DNA from 2 places in the Peribacillus sp. P4_B1 genome. Region 2 is predicted to be linked to the other one. Evidence: a T-box and tRNA genes for the amino acid it is inferred to sense, from the RefSeq annotation. Region 2 holds a T-box; the other holds one or more tRNA genes.

Region 1 (7,369 bases), on a different contig from region 2:
ATCAAGGAGGAACGAATGATGACACAAACAAAACAACAAAAAATCACCCTGGCAAACCGTCCAAAAGGTATGCCTTCGAAAGAAGATTTTAACTTTGTTGAGAGTGAAGTTCCCACACCAAAAGATAATGAGATTTTAGTACGGACGCTATATTTATCTGTCGATCCATACATGCGTGGCAGAATGCAAGATACCAAATCATACATTGCCCCATTTGAATTGAATAAAGTCATCACGGGTGGCGTTGTTGCTGAAGTTGTTGAGTCCAAATCGAATTCTTTCAAACAAGGGGATGTCGTTGTTGGGAATATCGACTGGGCAGAATATACAGTTGTCACTGAAAAGGAAATCCGCGTGATTGATCCCAAGGTGGCTCCGATCACAACGCATTTAGGGATTCTTGGAATGACCGGTTTGACAGCTTACTTTGGTTTGCTTGATATTGGTAAACCTCAAGAAGGTGAAACTGTAGTTGTTTCCGGAGCGGCTGGAGCAGTTGGTTCAGTAGTCGGACAAATTGCTAAGATAAAAGGTGCGAAGGTTGTTGGCATCGCTGGTTCAGATGAAAAACTTGAGTACTTAACGAAAGAGCTCGGATTTGATGGAGCCGTAAATTATAAAAGTGATAGTTTTGCGAAAGATTTAGCTAATGCTGTTCCTGATGGAATCGATGTTTATTTCGATAATGTGGGCGGCGAGGTGACAGATGCTGTTTTCACACTTTTGAATGCGAATGCCCGAATTCCATTATGCGGAGCGATTTCCTCGTATAATGCAGAAGGGAAAGATCTAGGACCGCGTCTGCAATCGGCGATGATCAAAACGAGTGCACTTATGAAAGGTTTCACAGTTGGAAATTATGCCGCTAGATTCCAAGAGGGTGCGACGGATTTAGGTAAGTGGCTTCAAGAAGGAAAGCTGAAGTATGAAGAAACGATTATTGAAGGGTTCAAAAACACACCTGATGCATTTTTAGGTTTGTTTAAAGGAACGAACCTCGGTAAGCAGCTTGTAAAAGTTGCGGAACCTGAATTCGCTCAACTCTAAGTATTATGGAAATAAAGCTGAGGAAGGTCCTTTGTTGTGACTTTAATCAGCTTATAATAAAAACGGCCTTTTTTCGATATTCAATCGGGGAAAGGCCGTTTTCCTTTTCATAATAAGATATCCCAGCCTTTAGGAAAATTTGAACGTTGCCTACAGGCACTCACTTTGCGCAGGCAATCCGCCCCAGGTGCCTTTACGCCTGCGGGGTCTCCTCTGGACGCGCTTTTCCCGTAGGAGTCTAGCACACCCGTTCCAATCTACTTTGCTTTTACCTTTAGTGGTATCTTTTTATCCATATGAAGGATATTAATTATTAGAAGTCATCTTATCCGTAGCTTTCACTGCAGAGTTAATAGAATCATTAATGAAAGGATAAATTGAAAATGAGTGAAAATAAGCAACCTTCCGAATCTCTGAAATCAGATGCGATACATACGACATTTAAACAGGCTTTTGAAATAAAGAAGAATCCATTTCCTTGGATAAAAGCACTAAGCGCAGGCATAGCTGCTGCCTTACCTGTTTTCATTGGCTTATTATTCGGGAATTTAGCGTACGGTTTACTGGCAGGGATCGGAGGTTTCACTTATTTATACGTTTTTAACCAACCGTATCACCAAAGAACTATAAAGATTTTCTTTGTGATGGTGGGTCTTGCTTTATCTGTTGTATTAGGGACGCTTTTGGCTCCATACCAATTGGGAACAGCCATAATGATGGGGATCATCGGGGCAAGTGTTTTTTTTATATTTGGTGCATTAAAGATTACCGGTCCTTCGGCGGTATTCTTCGTCTTGAGCTTTGCGCTTGCGACAGGTATGCCCGTTGATCAAAGTCTGGCTCCGTTGCGTGGGGGCCTCGTTTTAATGGGTGGTGCACTATCTTGGATAATCTGTATGTTAGGGTGGTTTTTCAACCCTCATGGACCAGAATCGCTTGCGGTGGAAAAGGTGTACAGAGAATTGGGGGCATTCTTTGATTCCATGGGAACCGAGAAATACAATAAAGCAAGACAGGGAACGGTATTGGCGATGAAACAGGCTGAAGATACACTATTAGCCGGGTTTTCAAACAGGCGAAGCCGAGATGAGTTAAAGCGGTTGTTCCTACTGAATGAACATGCGAATGCCATATTCTTGGAGGCTCTGGAAATTTCCTTGAACAAAAATATCGTACTGCCGCCAGAATTAGGTCAATCCGTTCGTGCCCTTGCCGGTTCCATTGCATCTAAAACAAAGAATGAAAAAAAGATCCTTCAACCTGACCAAATGACCGAAGAGGTGGAAGAGTTATTCATGAAGATTTATAATGCGGATGCCATCATGATTGAACCTGTCCAGAAAATCGATCATGCAGCAACCATCTCAAAGCCTTCTTTAAAAACAATTTTTCTTGGGGCGTTCGATAAGAATTCAATTGTCTTCCGGGCTTCCGTTCGATATGGAACAATCCTTACCATTGCTGCCATCATCGCATATTCCGCCGATTTTAACCGTTCGTACTGGATTCCCTTATCCTGTGCGGCCGTTATGTCGGGTTCAACCATCATCGCCACATTCCATCGAGCGGTCCAAAGGACTTTCGGGACGGTCATCGGACTCCTGCTAGCAAGTTTAATTCTAGCAGCGGTTCATAACGAGTTCATTATCGTTCTGATCATTTTATGTTTGACATTCATTACAGAGCTTTTCATCGTTCGGAACTATGGATTAGCGGCGATGTTTTTTACTCCTTCAGCATTAATCATGGCGGAATATTCAACTCAAATCTATGATTTCAGTTTTTTTGCGACAGTAAGAATAACAGATATCGTCGTTGGAAGCATGATAGGTCTTATTGGGTCGCTGTTACTCGGAAGTCGTTCGGCATCCAGTCTTCTCAATCATTTAACAGCCAAAACGATTCGAAGTCAGGGACAGTTATTATTGATGGCGTTCTCTGAAAAAGATAATGACTTTGCAATTGATGAAAGCAGCGAAAGGAACAAAATGCAAACAAATATGGTGAATCTATTAACGGTTTACAATGCATCCCTTGGTGAGATATTCAAAAACAAGGCTAGACTGGAATCTCTTTGGCCCGTTATATTTTCGATAGAACAGTTGGGCTATTATCTAAATGCCAGCTTGAAATCCTATGAACGGCCAGTCCTTTCAGAGCGGGAGCTCGCTCAATTGCTGTATGTTTTCGAAACCATGGCGATAGCGGCAGATAAAGGTCGATCACATACTAATAAAGAAGTGCCTGAAATTGAAGGATACTCAAAAGTCCGCCAGGAAATTTTGGACCTTCAAGAAGCACTTCAGTTTTGCGGAGAAACAACCGGCTAATTAATCTATTAAGGGAGTTCATATTTGACTCCCATTCATTTAATGAGTGTTTCATGCCTCTGTTAATAGGGTGAAATTGGAAGGGTTATAGAAAAGTCTGTAAAAATGCCAGTTTTCATTATAAAATGTACTTACAAACAGAAAGGTGATGAACCATGTCAAACGTTGCTGAATTTCGTGATTTTTTAACTAGTGAGAAAATCTATATGAATGAGTTGAATGAAGATGGAACCACCTTTTTTAGAGCTGAGCAAAAGTTAAAGGACGGGTGGAAGGTCCTTTTAGTATTTGCATTCAATCAAGATGAAAATGTGGCGGACTTATTTTGCTTTAATGTCGCCGAGTTGAAGAATCCTGAAAAGAAACAGGATGTTCATACACTGTTGAATGAATATAATGCTAATTTTAGGTACTCCAAGCTTTATGAAGAAAATGGGACCATTTCCATTCGGTATTCATACTCCATTGAGGGGGATATCGTACCGGATCTTGCGTTCAGGAAGTTAATCATGCTGCTTGAAACGGCACAGCAGGTTTATCCGCGGTTAATGGAAGTCATTTGGTCTTAAATCATTATATAGGATGAAAAAGTTCTCTGAAACAGGGGGCTTTTTAACATCTTTTCTAGAGTGAATGAATATATTAACGTTACAATACATTAATTAATAATTTTTTTAAAAGAACTATTGCATTTTTTTAGATTAAACTATATAATTAATTTTGTTGGTAATTCGACAAAGTTCTACAATGACATGCGGGTGTAGTTTAGTGGTAAAACCTCAGCCTTCCAAGCTGATGATGAGGGTTCGATTCCCTTCACCCGCTCCAATACATACTCATAACGTAGGGTTTCGTTACCTGGAGAACGAAGCTTTGCGTTTAAATATTATTACAAGAATTCTACTGTTTACAGTGGGATTTTTTTTATTGTCCAAATTTTATGGGGGCGGAAATTCGGGAAGGGGTTGAATGAGCTAAAGGTTAATCTGATTATCATTTTTATTCTATCAGAGAAATGACAATACGAACTCCATGGCATTCATACCGTATTTAAAACCGGAGTTTTATATTAGCTGCCATGTATTATACCGAAAAAAAGCGTTAATCAAAGCTATTCAGCCTTAGGGGATAACAAAATAAGTTCATTTTTGGATAAATGCCTAAACAGCGGTACAGGGGTTTTAGTAAAAACAGTGAACCGGTTAGGTTTATGATGACGGGTGTTATTTAACTTCTCAGGTGGATGGGGTTATCAGAATCATTAAATCATACGGGGGCCGGGACGCATATCAAGTTATTATCCAAAGCTGAAGGGATGGATCGATAGGAATATAATTTATTTTAAAGGTTTGGAAAGTTTACGAAAAGACCCCTTCCGATTGTGGAAAGGGTTTATTTCCGTTCATTTTTGATTAGCCTTCTACAATCGAGTAAGTCCCTTCACCACCGTGGATTTCAAGGAACATGTCCATCAAGGATTTTGTTAGCTGATGTGCTTCTGTGATTGGAGTATTGGGTTGTAAATAAATGATTTGGATGGCTTTTTTTGTTTCTTCGGTGACTTTCGTGCGTTCTGAATCAACGTATGGGCTTCCGAATGCGCCCTCATGATCGGCTGATGTAATCATATTTTCCATGGAATTCAAGCGGCCGTTCAAACCGTCATAACCATCCGTTCCCTCGCCAATCTTAATCAAGATGTCTCCTGATACCTTTTCCGCATCATAAATGCCGATCGGAACTTCATATAATAGGGAGAAGAAGTTATTCAAATCTATCGCTGAATGGATGGGTGTCAAGTAATTCTGTTTTTTTACGCGGCGGTACAGGGCTTCAACGGAGGGGCGATACCGTGACGGGTTGGTCCCCACAGCCTTGAAAGTCTCTCGCCACACTTTAATGCCGGAAAAGTCGGTCAATTCCTTTTCTTCAAGGTCGAAGAAAAGAGCTTCTTGAAATAGTTGAAGTCTCCCTTTCACCATTTGCGGGGAGGGACCTACTTCGATGTTTTCATATGTAATGATCCCAACTTTGAATTGGGGGATTTTACTGCTAAGATTAGCTGATACGGTAATTTCCAAGCGTTTCACCTCCAAAAATGATTGCAATTAGTTTATCATAGATAGCAATGGTTTGAAATGGATACAAGCTTCGATCGGAATACTGAATGAACGTAGGTGATTAATATGGATATGAATGCATTCAAGCAAGAAGTGATTTTATATAGTAAAGAGATCGGCATCGATAAAATCGGTTTTACATCGGCCACGGCTTTTGCCGAATTGAAGGCTCGGCTGATACGTCAACAGGAACTGGATTATCAGTCAGGGTTTGAAGAAGGCGATATAGAAAAAAGGGTCAGGCCTGAATTGATATTCGAAAAACCGCAATCCATCATTTCGATTGCACTTGCTTATCCATCAAAATTGAAGGATGCTCCGCAAAGCACAAAAGGTGAGCGGCGAGGGATCTTTTGCCGGGCTTCTTGGGGAACGGACTATCATACCGTTCTTCGTAATAAATTGCAGTTACTTGAGGGTTTCATTAAAGATAAAGTGCCAGGGGCAGTGGTGAAGTCAATGGTAGATACGGGCGAATTGTCAGATAGGGCAGTGGCTGAGCGTGCAGGAATTGGCTGGAGTGCAAAAAACAGTATGATCATCACTCCGGAATTCGGGTCTTTTGTATACTTGGGAGACATGATTACCAACCTGCCATTTGAACCGGATCAACCGATGGAAGATCAATGCGGGACATGCAATAAATGTGTCGATGTTTGCCCGACAGGTGCGCTCGTTCAGGGTGGCCAGCTAAATTCTAAGCGTTGTATTGCATTCTTAACCCAGACAAAGGGTTTCCTGCCGGATGAGTTCAGGACGAAAATAGGCAATCGTTTGTATGGGTGTGATACATGCCAGACCGTTTGTCCGAAAAACAAAGGAATGGATTTTCATTTTCATGAAGAAATGGAACCTGACCCCGAGTTAGCGAAACCGCTGCTGAAACCTCTGCTTACGATTTCAAATCGGGACTTCAAGGAGACATACGGCCATGTATCTGGCTCTTGGCGCGGTAAGAAACCAATCCAAAGAAATGCCATTTTAGCATTGGCCCACTTCAAAGACGAAACGGCATTGCCCGAACTGATCCAGGTTATGAAGGATGATCCGCGGCCCGTCATACGGGGAACGGCGGCCTGGGCGGTTGGGAAAATTGGCCGGGGGCAGTCCGTTTCCGTACTGGAAGAAGCACGAATGAAGGAAACGGATGAAGAGGTACTGGCGGAAATTGAAAAGGGACTGCAGTTTACCTTGGAAACAAAATGATATTTAAGATGTAGTGGCTGTCCCAAAAGTCGTAAATGACTTTTGGAACAGCTTCTTTCTCTTTTTTTCTAGTTATAGACATTACCACTAAAGTTAACCGGATAGCTCCCAATTTGTAACCACTAAGTAGTAGTCTTTTGTAGTAAATACATTATTGAACAGAGGATAAAACCAGTACCGACTATCAGCAGTACTTACATCCCCGTAATAAGATTGTTGTTATACGGGTATATTTGTTACGGCATCTACCAATTCATACTTAAGGTGAGCTGCAGACCACTTCTTTCGGACACTTGCCATTCTGAATAACTAGTTGCTACGCTATTCCTTATGGTGAATATATTTGTTTATATATAACCTGCGGGTACCTAAAAAGAGAGATTATTGGGCTGTTATCAGCAAATCCTTAGCTCTAAAAGTATAACTGTCCAAATTTAAATGACTTGAGTTCCCCCTTTTCCTCTTAACGTGGAGGAAACTGGTCATCTTGTCTTTTATCTATATACAAAGTGCCATCACTTTGTATTTCAGCATAAAATACATCTTGCAGGCATACACCAAACTGCTGTAATTGCGTTTCCAACCAGCTTTGGTTTAAGCTCAGTTTACTTAAATTATGAGGAACGATTTTTCCATCCACAATAATTTCTGTAGGTATGTATGATG
Region 2 (7,369 bases):
ATGTTTACGAAACAAAAGGAGATCTTGGAAGAATATGGACTTTCAAGAGAAGGGTAAAAAAAGGTATCCATTATTAAAAAGTTTCTCTTTTGCCTGTCAGGGAATTTTGGAGGCTGTTCGAACGGAACGCAACATTAAGATTCATTTCGCGTTAACGGCAATCGTCGTTTTCTTTGGCTGGTATTTCTCATTGAATGGGATGGAATGGCTTTTCATTTTGGCGGCCATAGCCGGTACGATTACGTTAGAGCTCGTTAATTCAGCGATTGAAAGGGTAGTTGACCTTGTGACGGATCAAATCCATCCCCTAGCCAAGCAGGCAAAAGATATTGCAGCCGGCGCAGTATTCATATATGCTATATTCTCCATAATAGTTGGATTAATTATCTTTTTGCCTAAGTTTGGCCTGTAGGTTGGCCAAATGGTACTCAATTTGAAAGGAAGATGTGAATTGAATACGAATGAATTGATTGAGGAAGCTAAAAAAGCTAGAGAAAAAGCTTATGTACCTTATTCCAAATTTAAAGTGGGGGCAGCCCTTTTGACCACTGATGGGAAGGTCTATCATGGTTGTAATATAGAAAATGCTGCGTACAGCATGTGTAATTGTGCCGAAAGGACCGCTTTATTCAGCGCTTATGCCCATAACGATAAAAAGTTCACTAAACTTGCAGTCGTGGCAGATACCGATGGTCCCGTTTCTCCATGCGGGGCGTGCAGGCAGGTTATTTCAGAACTGTGCGACCAGGATATGCCGGTTGTTTTGACCAACTTAAATGGGGATATAAAAGAACTAACAGTACAGGAATTGCTTCCAGGAGCTTTTTCACCGGAGGATTTAAATGGATAAATTATTTGATGATACACAAGTAAAAGGTTACAAATCAGGTTTCATTTCGATAATTGGACGACCTAATGTTGGAAAGAGTACATTTCTGAATCGGGTCATCGGTCAAAAGATCGCGATTATGAGTGATAAACCCCAAACTACAAGAAATAAGGTTCAAGGCGTACTTACGCAAAACGATTCACAAATGATTTTCATTGATACACCCGGCATTCATAAACCAAAGCATAAGCTTGGGGATTTCATGATGAAAGTGGCAACGAATACATTGAAAGAAGTCGATTTGATTCTCTTCATGATCAATGCGACTGAAGGATACGGACGCGGTGACGAGTTTATCATCGAAAAACTTCAAACCGTAAAAACTCCTGTTTTCCTGGTTGTAAACAAAATAGATGCGATGCATCCAGATGATTTACTACCAATCATTGAAAAATATCAACAGCTTTACCCTTTTGCGGCAGTCGTTCCGATTTCTGCACTTGAAGGAAATAACGTCGATACATTGCTTGAACAAATCAAGGAACACCTACCTGAAGGTCCCCAGTTTTATCCAGCTGACCAAGTGACCGACCATCCGGAACGTTTTATCATTTCTGAATTGGTCCGCGAGAAGGTATTGCACCTTACGCGTGAGGAAATTCCGCATTCAGTGGCTGTTGTCATCGATTCAATTAAAAAAATGGATAACAGTGATACCATTAATGTCATGGCAACGATCGTTGTCGAGCGTGATTCACAAAAAGGCATCGTCATCGGAAAGCAAGGGAAAATGCTTAAAGAAGTCGGTAGCCGTGCCAGGGTGGACATCGAAAACTTATTGGGCTCGAAAGTTTTCTTGGAACTTTGGGTAAAGGTACAGAAGGATTGGCGTAACAAAGCCAGCCAGCTTCGCGATTATGGTTTCAATGAGAGCGAGTATTAATTAACAAAATTTACGAGTCATGAAAGTTTGGAAAACGGTCAAGCTAATCATATGGTCGGATATTCATATTGCTAGTTAAAAATGAAAGGTGGGCTTTATATGTTGGATTTTACCTGGGAATTATTTAGTGAAACAGGTAATGTGGACACCTATTTGCTGTTTAAGGAGATAGAAGTCGAAAGACAGGAAAGACCCTTGGTATTGAAAGATGAGCTAGCAGAAATTGATTTTCCTGTTTCATAGGTTAGTCTTGGCGAACATGGGTGGTGTCTTGGTATGCTCCAAAAATGTGAGGGCATTGTCATAAGGCGAACTGCATATGGAGAAAATAACAAAATCATTACTATATATACCCGAGAGCTTGGAAAAATTGGTGTTATGGCAAGAGGAGCCAGTAAACCTAATAGCAGGCTTGCTGCCGTCACCCAGCTTTTTTGCTCCGGGTATTTCCTTGTAACCACTTCAACCGGACTCGGAAGTCTTCAGCAAGGCGAAATGGTCGATTCACTCCGTTACATACGGGAGGATCTTTTTGCGACTGCTTATGCTTCTTATATTGTTGAGTTGCTTGATAAAAGCGTCGATGATAAAAAACCGAATCCATATTTGTATGAATTGCTTTTGCAAACCTTGCATTACATAAACGAAGAATATGACGCAGAGGTTTTGAAATTCATTTTTGAAATGAAGATGCTGCCCGTCAATGGGATTAACCCAGTGCTGAATCAATGTGCTGTTTGTGGCGAAACGGAAGGGGAATTCGCCTTCTCGCTTCGGGAAGCGGGCTTTATTTGTCACCGCTGTCTCGGGAAGGATCCCTATCATTTTAAAATTTCACCTGCAGCCGTCAAATTGCTGAGGATATTTTATTATTTCGATTTATCAAGGCTGGGAAACATTTCCATTAAGCCTGAAACGAAAAAGGAAATCCAGAAAATAATAGATGCTTATTATGAGGAATATTCCGGTCTCCATTTGAAATCAAAAAAGTTCCTAAAACAGATTGATACGATGAAAGATATGTTTTAAGATCTGACCTATTGACATTCCATGCTAGTTTGTATAAAATTCTAATCATCAAAATAAGAAGATTGCGTTGATGGAAAAGAGTATCTGTCATTCTCCATAAAAAGCGAACCCGGGACGGTGGAAGCCGGGATATGGATTTACAGGGAAGGGCGTTTCCGGAGCATGTTGCTTTGAAAAGAGGCCGTTTTATAAACGGCAATTAGGGTGGAACCGCGGGTATACTCTCGTCCCTATGCATTTCGCATAGGGACGGGAGTTTTTTGTTTGCCTGTGAAAGGATTCCAATCCTTAATTTTTAAATAGCCGTTTAAATAACCTGGAGGTGTACAATGAATATTCAAAATATGATTTTAACGTTACAAAAGCATTGGTCTGAACAAGGCTGCATATTAATGAATGCTTATGATGTAGAAAAAGGGGCAGGAACGATGAGCCCATACACGTTCCTGAGAGCCATTGGACCTGAGCCTTGGAGTGTTGCTTACGTGGAGCCATCCCGCCGTCCGGCTGACGGTCGTTATGGCGAGAACCCTAATCGGCTGTATCAGCATCATCAGTTCCAAGTGATCATGAAGCCGTCGCCTGACAATATCCAAGATTTATATTTGGATTCATTGCGCGCGTTAGGGATTAATCCGCTAGAGCATGATATTCGTTTTGTGGAGGACAATTGGGAAAACCCATCACTAGGGTGTGCTGGTCTCGGTTGGGAAGTATGGCTTGATGGAATGGAAATCACGCAATTTACATATTTCCAACAAGTGGGCGGCCTTGAATGTAAGCCGGTTTCCGTGGAGATTACATACGGGATCGAACGTCTCGCCTCTTACATTCAAGATAAGGAAAACGTATTTGACCTGGAATGGACAGAAGGATTCACGGTCCGGGATATATTTGGACAGCCGGAATACGAACATTCAAAATATACGTTTGAAACATCCGACCTAGATATGCTGTTTCAACTTTTCACGATGTATGAAAAGGAAGCGCATCGCCAAATGGAAGAAGGGCTTGTGCATCCTGCCTATGATTATGTTTTGAAATGTTCACATACGTTTAACCTTTTGGATGCCAAAGGTGCCATCTCGGTGACGGAAAGAACGGGATATATTGCCCGCTGCCGTAACCTAGCGCGTAAGGTCGCTAAAACCTTCTATGAAGAGCGGGAAAAATTAGGCTTCCCGATTCTGAAAGTGAAAGGGGAGAATACAAATGAGCAAGCGTGATTTGTTATTGGAAATTGGATTGGAAGAGCTGCCAGCACGTTTTGTGACAGCTTCCATGAAACAGCTATCAGATAAAGTGCAGAAATGGCTAACGGAAAAAGCGATTGAATTCGGAGAAGTTGAAGCGTTTTCCACACCAAGACGTTTGGCCATATTGGTGAAAGACGTGGAAGAATCACAAAAGGATATCGAAGAAGAAGCAAAAGGACCGGCTAAGAAAATAGCTTTGGACAGCGAAGGCAATTGGTCTAAAGCCGCATTGGGATTTGTCAGGGGCCAAGGCATGACTTCAGACGATATTTATTTTAAAGAACTCAAGGGTGTGGAATATGCCCATGTGAATAAATTCATAAAAGGACAGCCGACTGTACAGCTTTTATCTGAGCTTGCTGAAATCATCAGCGGCATGACGTTCCCGAAAAACATGCGTTGGGCCAATCAAGAGCTCCGCTTCGTCCGTCCGATTAAATGGCTGATTGCCTTATTCGGAAATGAAGTGGTGCCATTTAGCATCGCTGGTGTCGAGACGGCCCGTGAAACAAAGGGACATCGTTTCTTGGGCGATAGCGCAATCATCGAGCAGCCGGCACGGTACGAAGAAACGTTAAAAGAACAATTTGTAATGGCGGATCCGGATAAACGCAGACAAGTTATTCTAGATCAGATTAAAGGGCTTGAGCAGGAAAAGGGCTGGATCATCCCGGTCGATGAAGAACTGCTTGAAGAAGTCAATAATTTGGTGGAGTATCCAACGGTGTTATTTGGACACTTCGAAGAAGAATTCCTTGAGCTTCCTCCAGAGGTCCTGATCACTTCAATGAAGGAGCACCAACGTTATTTCCCTGTCAAAGATCAGGACGGCAAGCTACTTGCTTTCTTTGTAACCGTGCGTAATGGTGATGATCGCCATTTGGATAAGGTTTCTAAAGGAAATGAAAAAGTATTGCGTGCACGGCTATCGGATGCAGCATTCTTCTATAAGGAAGATCAGAAAAAAGAGATTTCGGCTGCTTTGAAAAAGCTGGACAGCATCGTTTATCATGAAGAAATTGGTACATTGGCTGAGAAAACTGCCAGAGTAACTGCAGTTACCGGAGTCCTTGCGGATGCCTTGAATTTAAAGGCGGAAAAAGAAATGGCCCTTCGTGCAGCGGAAATTGCCAAGTTCGATTTGGTGAGCCATATGGTTTATGAATTCCCTGAATTGCAAGGGTATATGGGTGAGAAATATGCACTCCTAAAAGGAGAAACCAAGGAAGTGGCCGCAGCTATCAATGAACACTATATGCCGAGGCATGCGGATGACAATGTTCCGCCTTCTGTCATTGGAGCGGTTGTTAGTTTAGCTGAAAAAATTGATACTTTGTCTTCATTCTTCGCTATTGGCGTCATTCCGACAGGTTCCCAGGATCCATACGCACTAAGAAGGCAGGCGAGCGGTGTCGTCCAAATTCTAGCGGAGAAGAAATGGAATATCTCTTTAGAGGAGCTTATTGTTATAGGTCTTAAAGGTGTAGAATCAAAAGGTATCTTAAAACGTGATCTTGAGGATGTTAAATCTGATATGTTCACATTCTTTAAAGCGCGTGTCAAACACCTGCTGCAAGAACAGCAAATCCGTTACGATTTGATTGACGCAGTTCTGGTCAATGAGATCGGTTATATCCACTCCATCGTGGAACGTGCACACGTCTTGGATGCGAAAAAAGACGAAGCAGGATTTAAAGAAAATCTGGAAGCTTTAAGCCGCGTCATGAACATTGCCGTGAAATGTGACAATAAAGTGACAGTCGATCCAACTTTCTTTGAAAATGATCAAGAAAAAGCGCTATACGAAAAATATCAAAATGTAGCAATTCGTTATACTGAATCTAAAGATGAGAATGAGCGGTTTGAACAGCTTGTTTCGCTCCAATCGGAAATAGAATCGTATTTCGAGAATACAATGGTCATGGCAGACGATGAAGCAATCCGCAGTAACCGTTTATCTCTTATGAAGGAAATCAGTGATTTGGTTGCAGGTTTTGCTGCCATGAATAAAATCATCCTTACATAATTGAAAGGGTGTATGGAAATCGGAAACACTTTAAACAAGGGTTTCCGATTTCTATAAAAAGATAAATGGTCAATAAATAGGACAAACATGCCCTTATTAAATAATTTAGTATATAATTATTAAATGAATGACTTTTGTTACTTTACTCTGCGAAAGCAGTGGGGTGGTGATTATAATCCAACTGAATAAGCGTCAGGAACAGATTTTACAAATTGTAAAAGAAAACGGACCGATTACTGGAGAGCATATTGCCGATAGATTGAACCTTACTAGGGCGACTCTTCGTCCAGATCTAGCCATATTGACGATGGCAGGTTTTCTTGATGCCAGGCCGCGGGTCGGGTATTTCTATACAGGCAGGTCAGGAACACAGCTTTTGACCGACAGCCTTAACCATCTTTATGTACGAGACTACCAATCGATCCCGGTCGTTGTTGACGAGGGCATTTCCGTATATGATGCAATCGTCATGATGTTTTTAGAAGATGTCGGGACAATGTTCGTTGTCGATAAGCATGCATTGCTTGTTGGTGTCTTATCAAGGAAAGACTTGTTGCGTGCGAGTATTGGGAAACAAGAGCTTAACTCCATTCCAGTCAATATCATCATGACTAGGATGCCCAATATTACAATGTGTTCAAAAGAAGACCTTTTGATTGATGTTGCCAAAAAATTGATTGATAAGCAAATCGACTCATTACCGGTCGTCAAAGACACAGAAAAAGGCTATGAAGTAATTGGAAGAATTACAAAAACCAATATTACGAAAGCATTCGTAGCTTTGGCTGATGAAGGCTATTAGGGGGCTTGCAAAAGGAATGACGGAGAATATGAACGGTTCTATTATATATGTTGTATCGGATTCAGTAGGGGAAACAGCGGAATTGGTTACAAAAGCAGCTGCAAGCCAGTTCTCGGGATCTGCTTTTTCCATAAAGCGAATTCCGTACATTGAAGATGAACAAAACGTGGATGAAGTGATTTCACTGGCTAAATTAGATGGGGCGATCATTGCTTATACCCTTGTGAAGCCAGCTATTAGAGCGTATATGAAAGCACAGGTCGAAAAAGAAAACCTGTCTGCTTATGACATTTTAGGGCCGCTTATGGACATCCTTCAGGAAAGGGCACCAAAAGGGCCTCTTAATGAACCTGGTCTTGTAAGAAAGCTGGATGATGATTATTTCAAGCGTGTGGAAGCCATTGAATTTGCAGTGAAATATGATGATGGACGTGATCCCCGAGGCATTTTACGTGCTGATATCGTCCTTGTAGGTGTTTCACGC

What was found. The T-box of region 2 lies ahead of glyQ (glycine--tRNA ligase subunit alpha). A T-box ahead of a tRNA ligase gene usually reads a tRNA of that ligase, here a tRNA-Gly.
Region 1: it has a tRNA-Gly gene. The T-box ahead of glyQ (glycine--tRNA ligase subunit alpha) is inferred to sense a tRNA for this amino acid. The anticodon was not compared.

What each region holds. Positions count from the first base shown of each region.
Region 1 is NZ_JBFUHM010000008.1:38,702-46,070, reverse strand. Features, by position in the region: gene AC1DVK_RS06390 (NADP-dependent oxidoreductase) at 19-1,047, shown strand; gene AC1DVK_RS06385 (FUSC family protein) at 1,431-3,377, shown strand; gene AC1DVK_RS06380 (YbjN domain-containing protein) at 3,533-3,946, shown strand; tRNA gene AC1DVK_RS06375 (tRNA-Gly) at 4,132-4,205, shown strand; gene AC1DVK_RS06370 (B3/B4 domain-containing protein) at 4,790-5,458, opposite strand; gene queG (tRNA epoxyqueuosine(34) reductase QueG) at 5,564-6,703, shown strand; gene AC1DVK_RS06360 (DUF421 domain-containing protein) at 7,167-7,369, opposite strand, start outside.
Region 2 is NZ_JBFUHM010000005.1:128,677-136,045, forward strand. Features, by position in the region: gene ybeY (rRNA maturation RNase YbeY) at 1-57, shown strand, start outside; gene AC1DVK_RS04545 (diacylglycerol kinase family protein) at 35-412, shown strand; gene AC1DVK_RS04550 (cytidine deaminase) at 452-850, shown strand; gene era (GTPase Era) at 843-1,772, shown strand; gene AC1DVK_RS04560 (YqzL family protein) at 1,872-2,015, shown strand; gene recO (DNA repair protein RecO) at 2,049-2,801, shown strand; T-box leader at 2,860-3,036, shown strand; gene glyQ (glycine--tRNA ligase subunit alpha) at 3,131-4,027, shown strand; gene glyS (glycine--tRNA ligase subunit beta) at 4,014-6,083, shown strand; gene ccpN (transcriptional regulator CcpN) at 6,211-6,885, shown strand; gene AC1DVK_RS04585 (pyruvate, water dikinase regulatory protein) at 6,872-7,369, shown strand, end outside.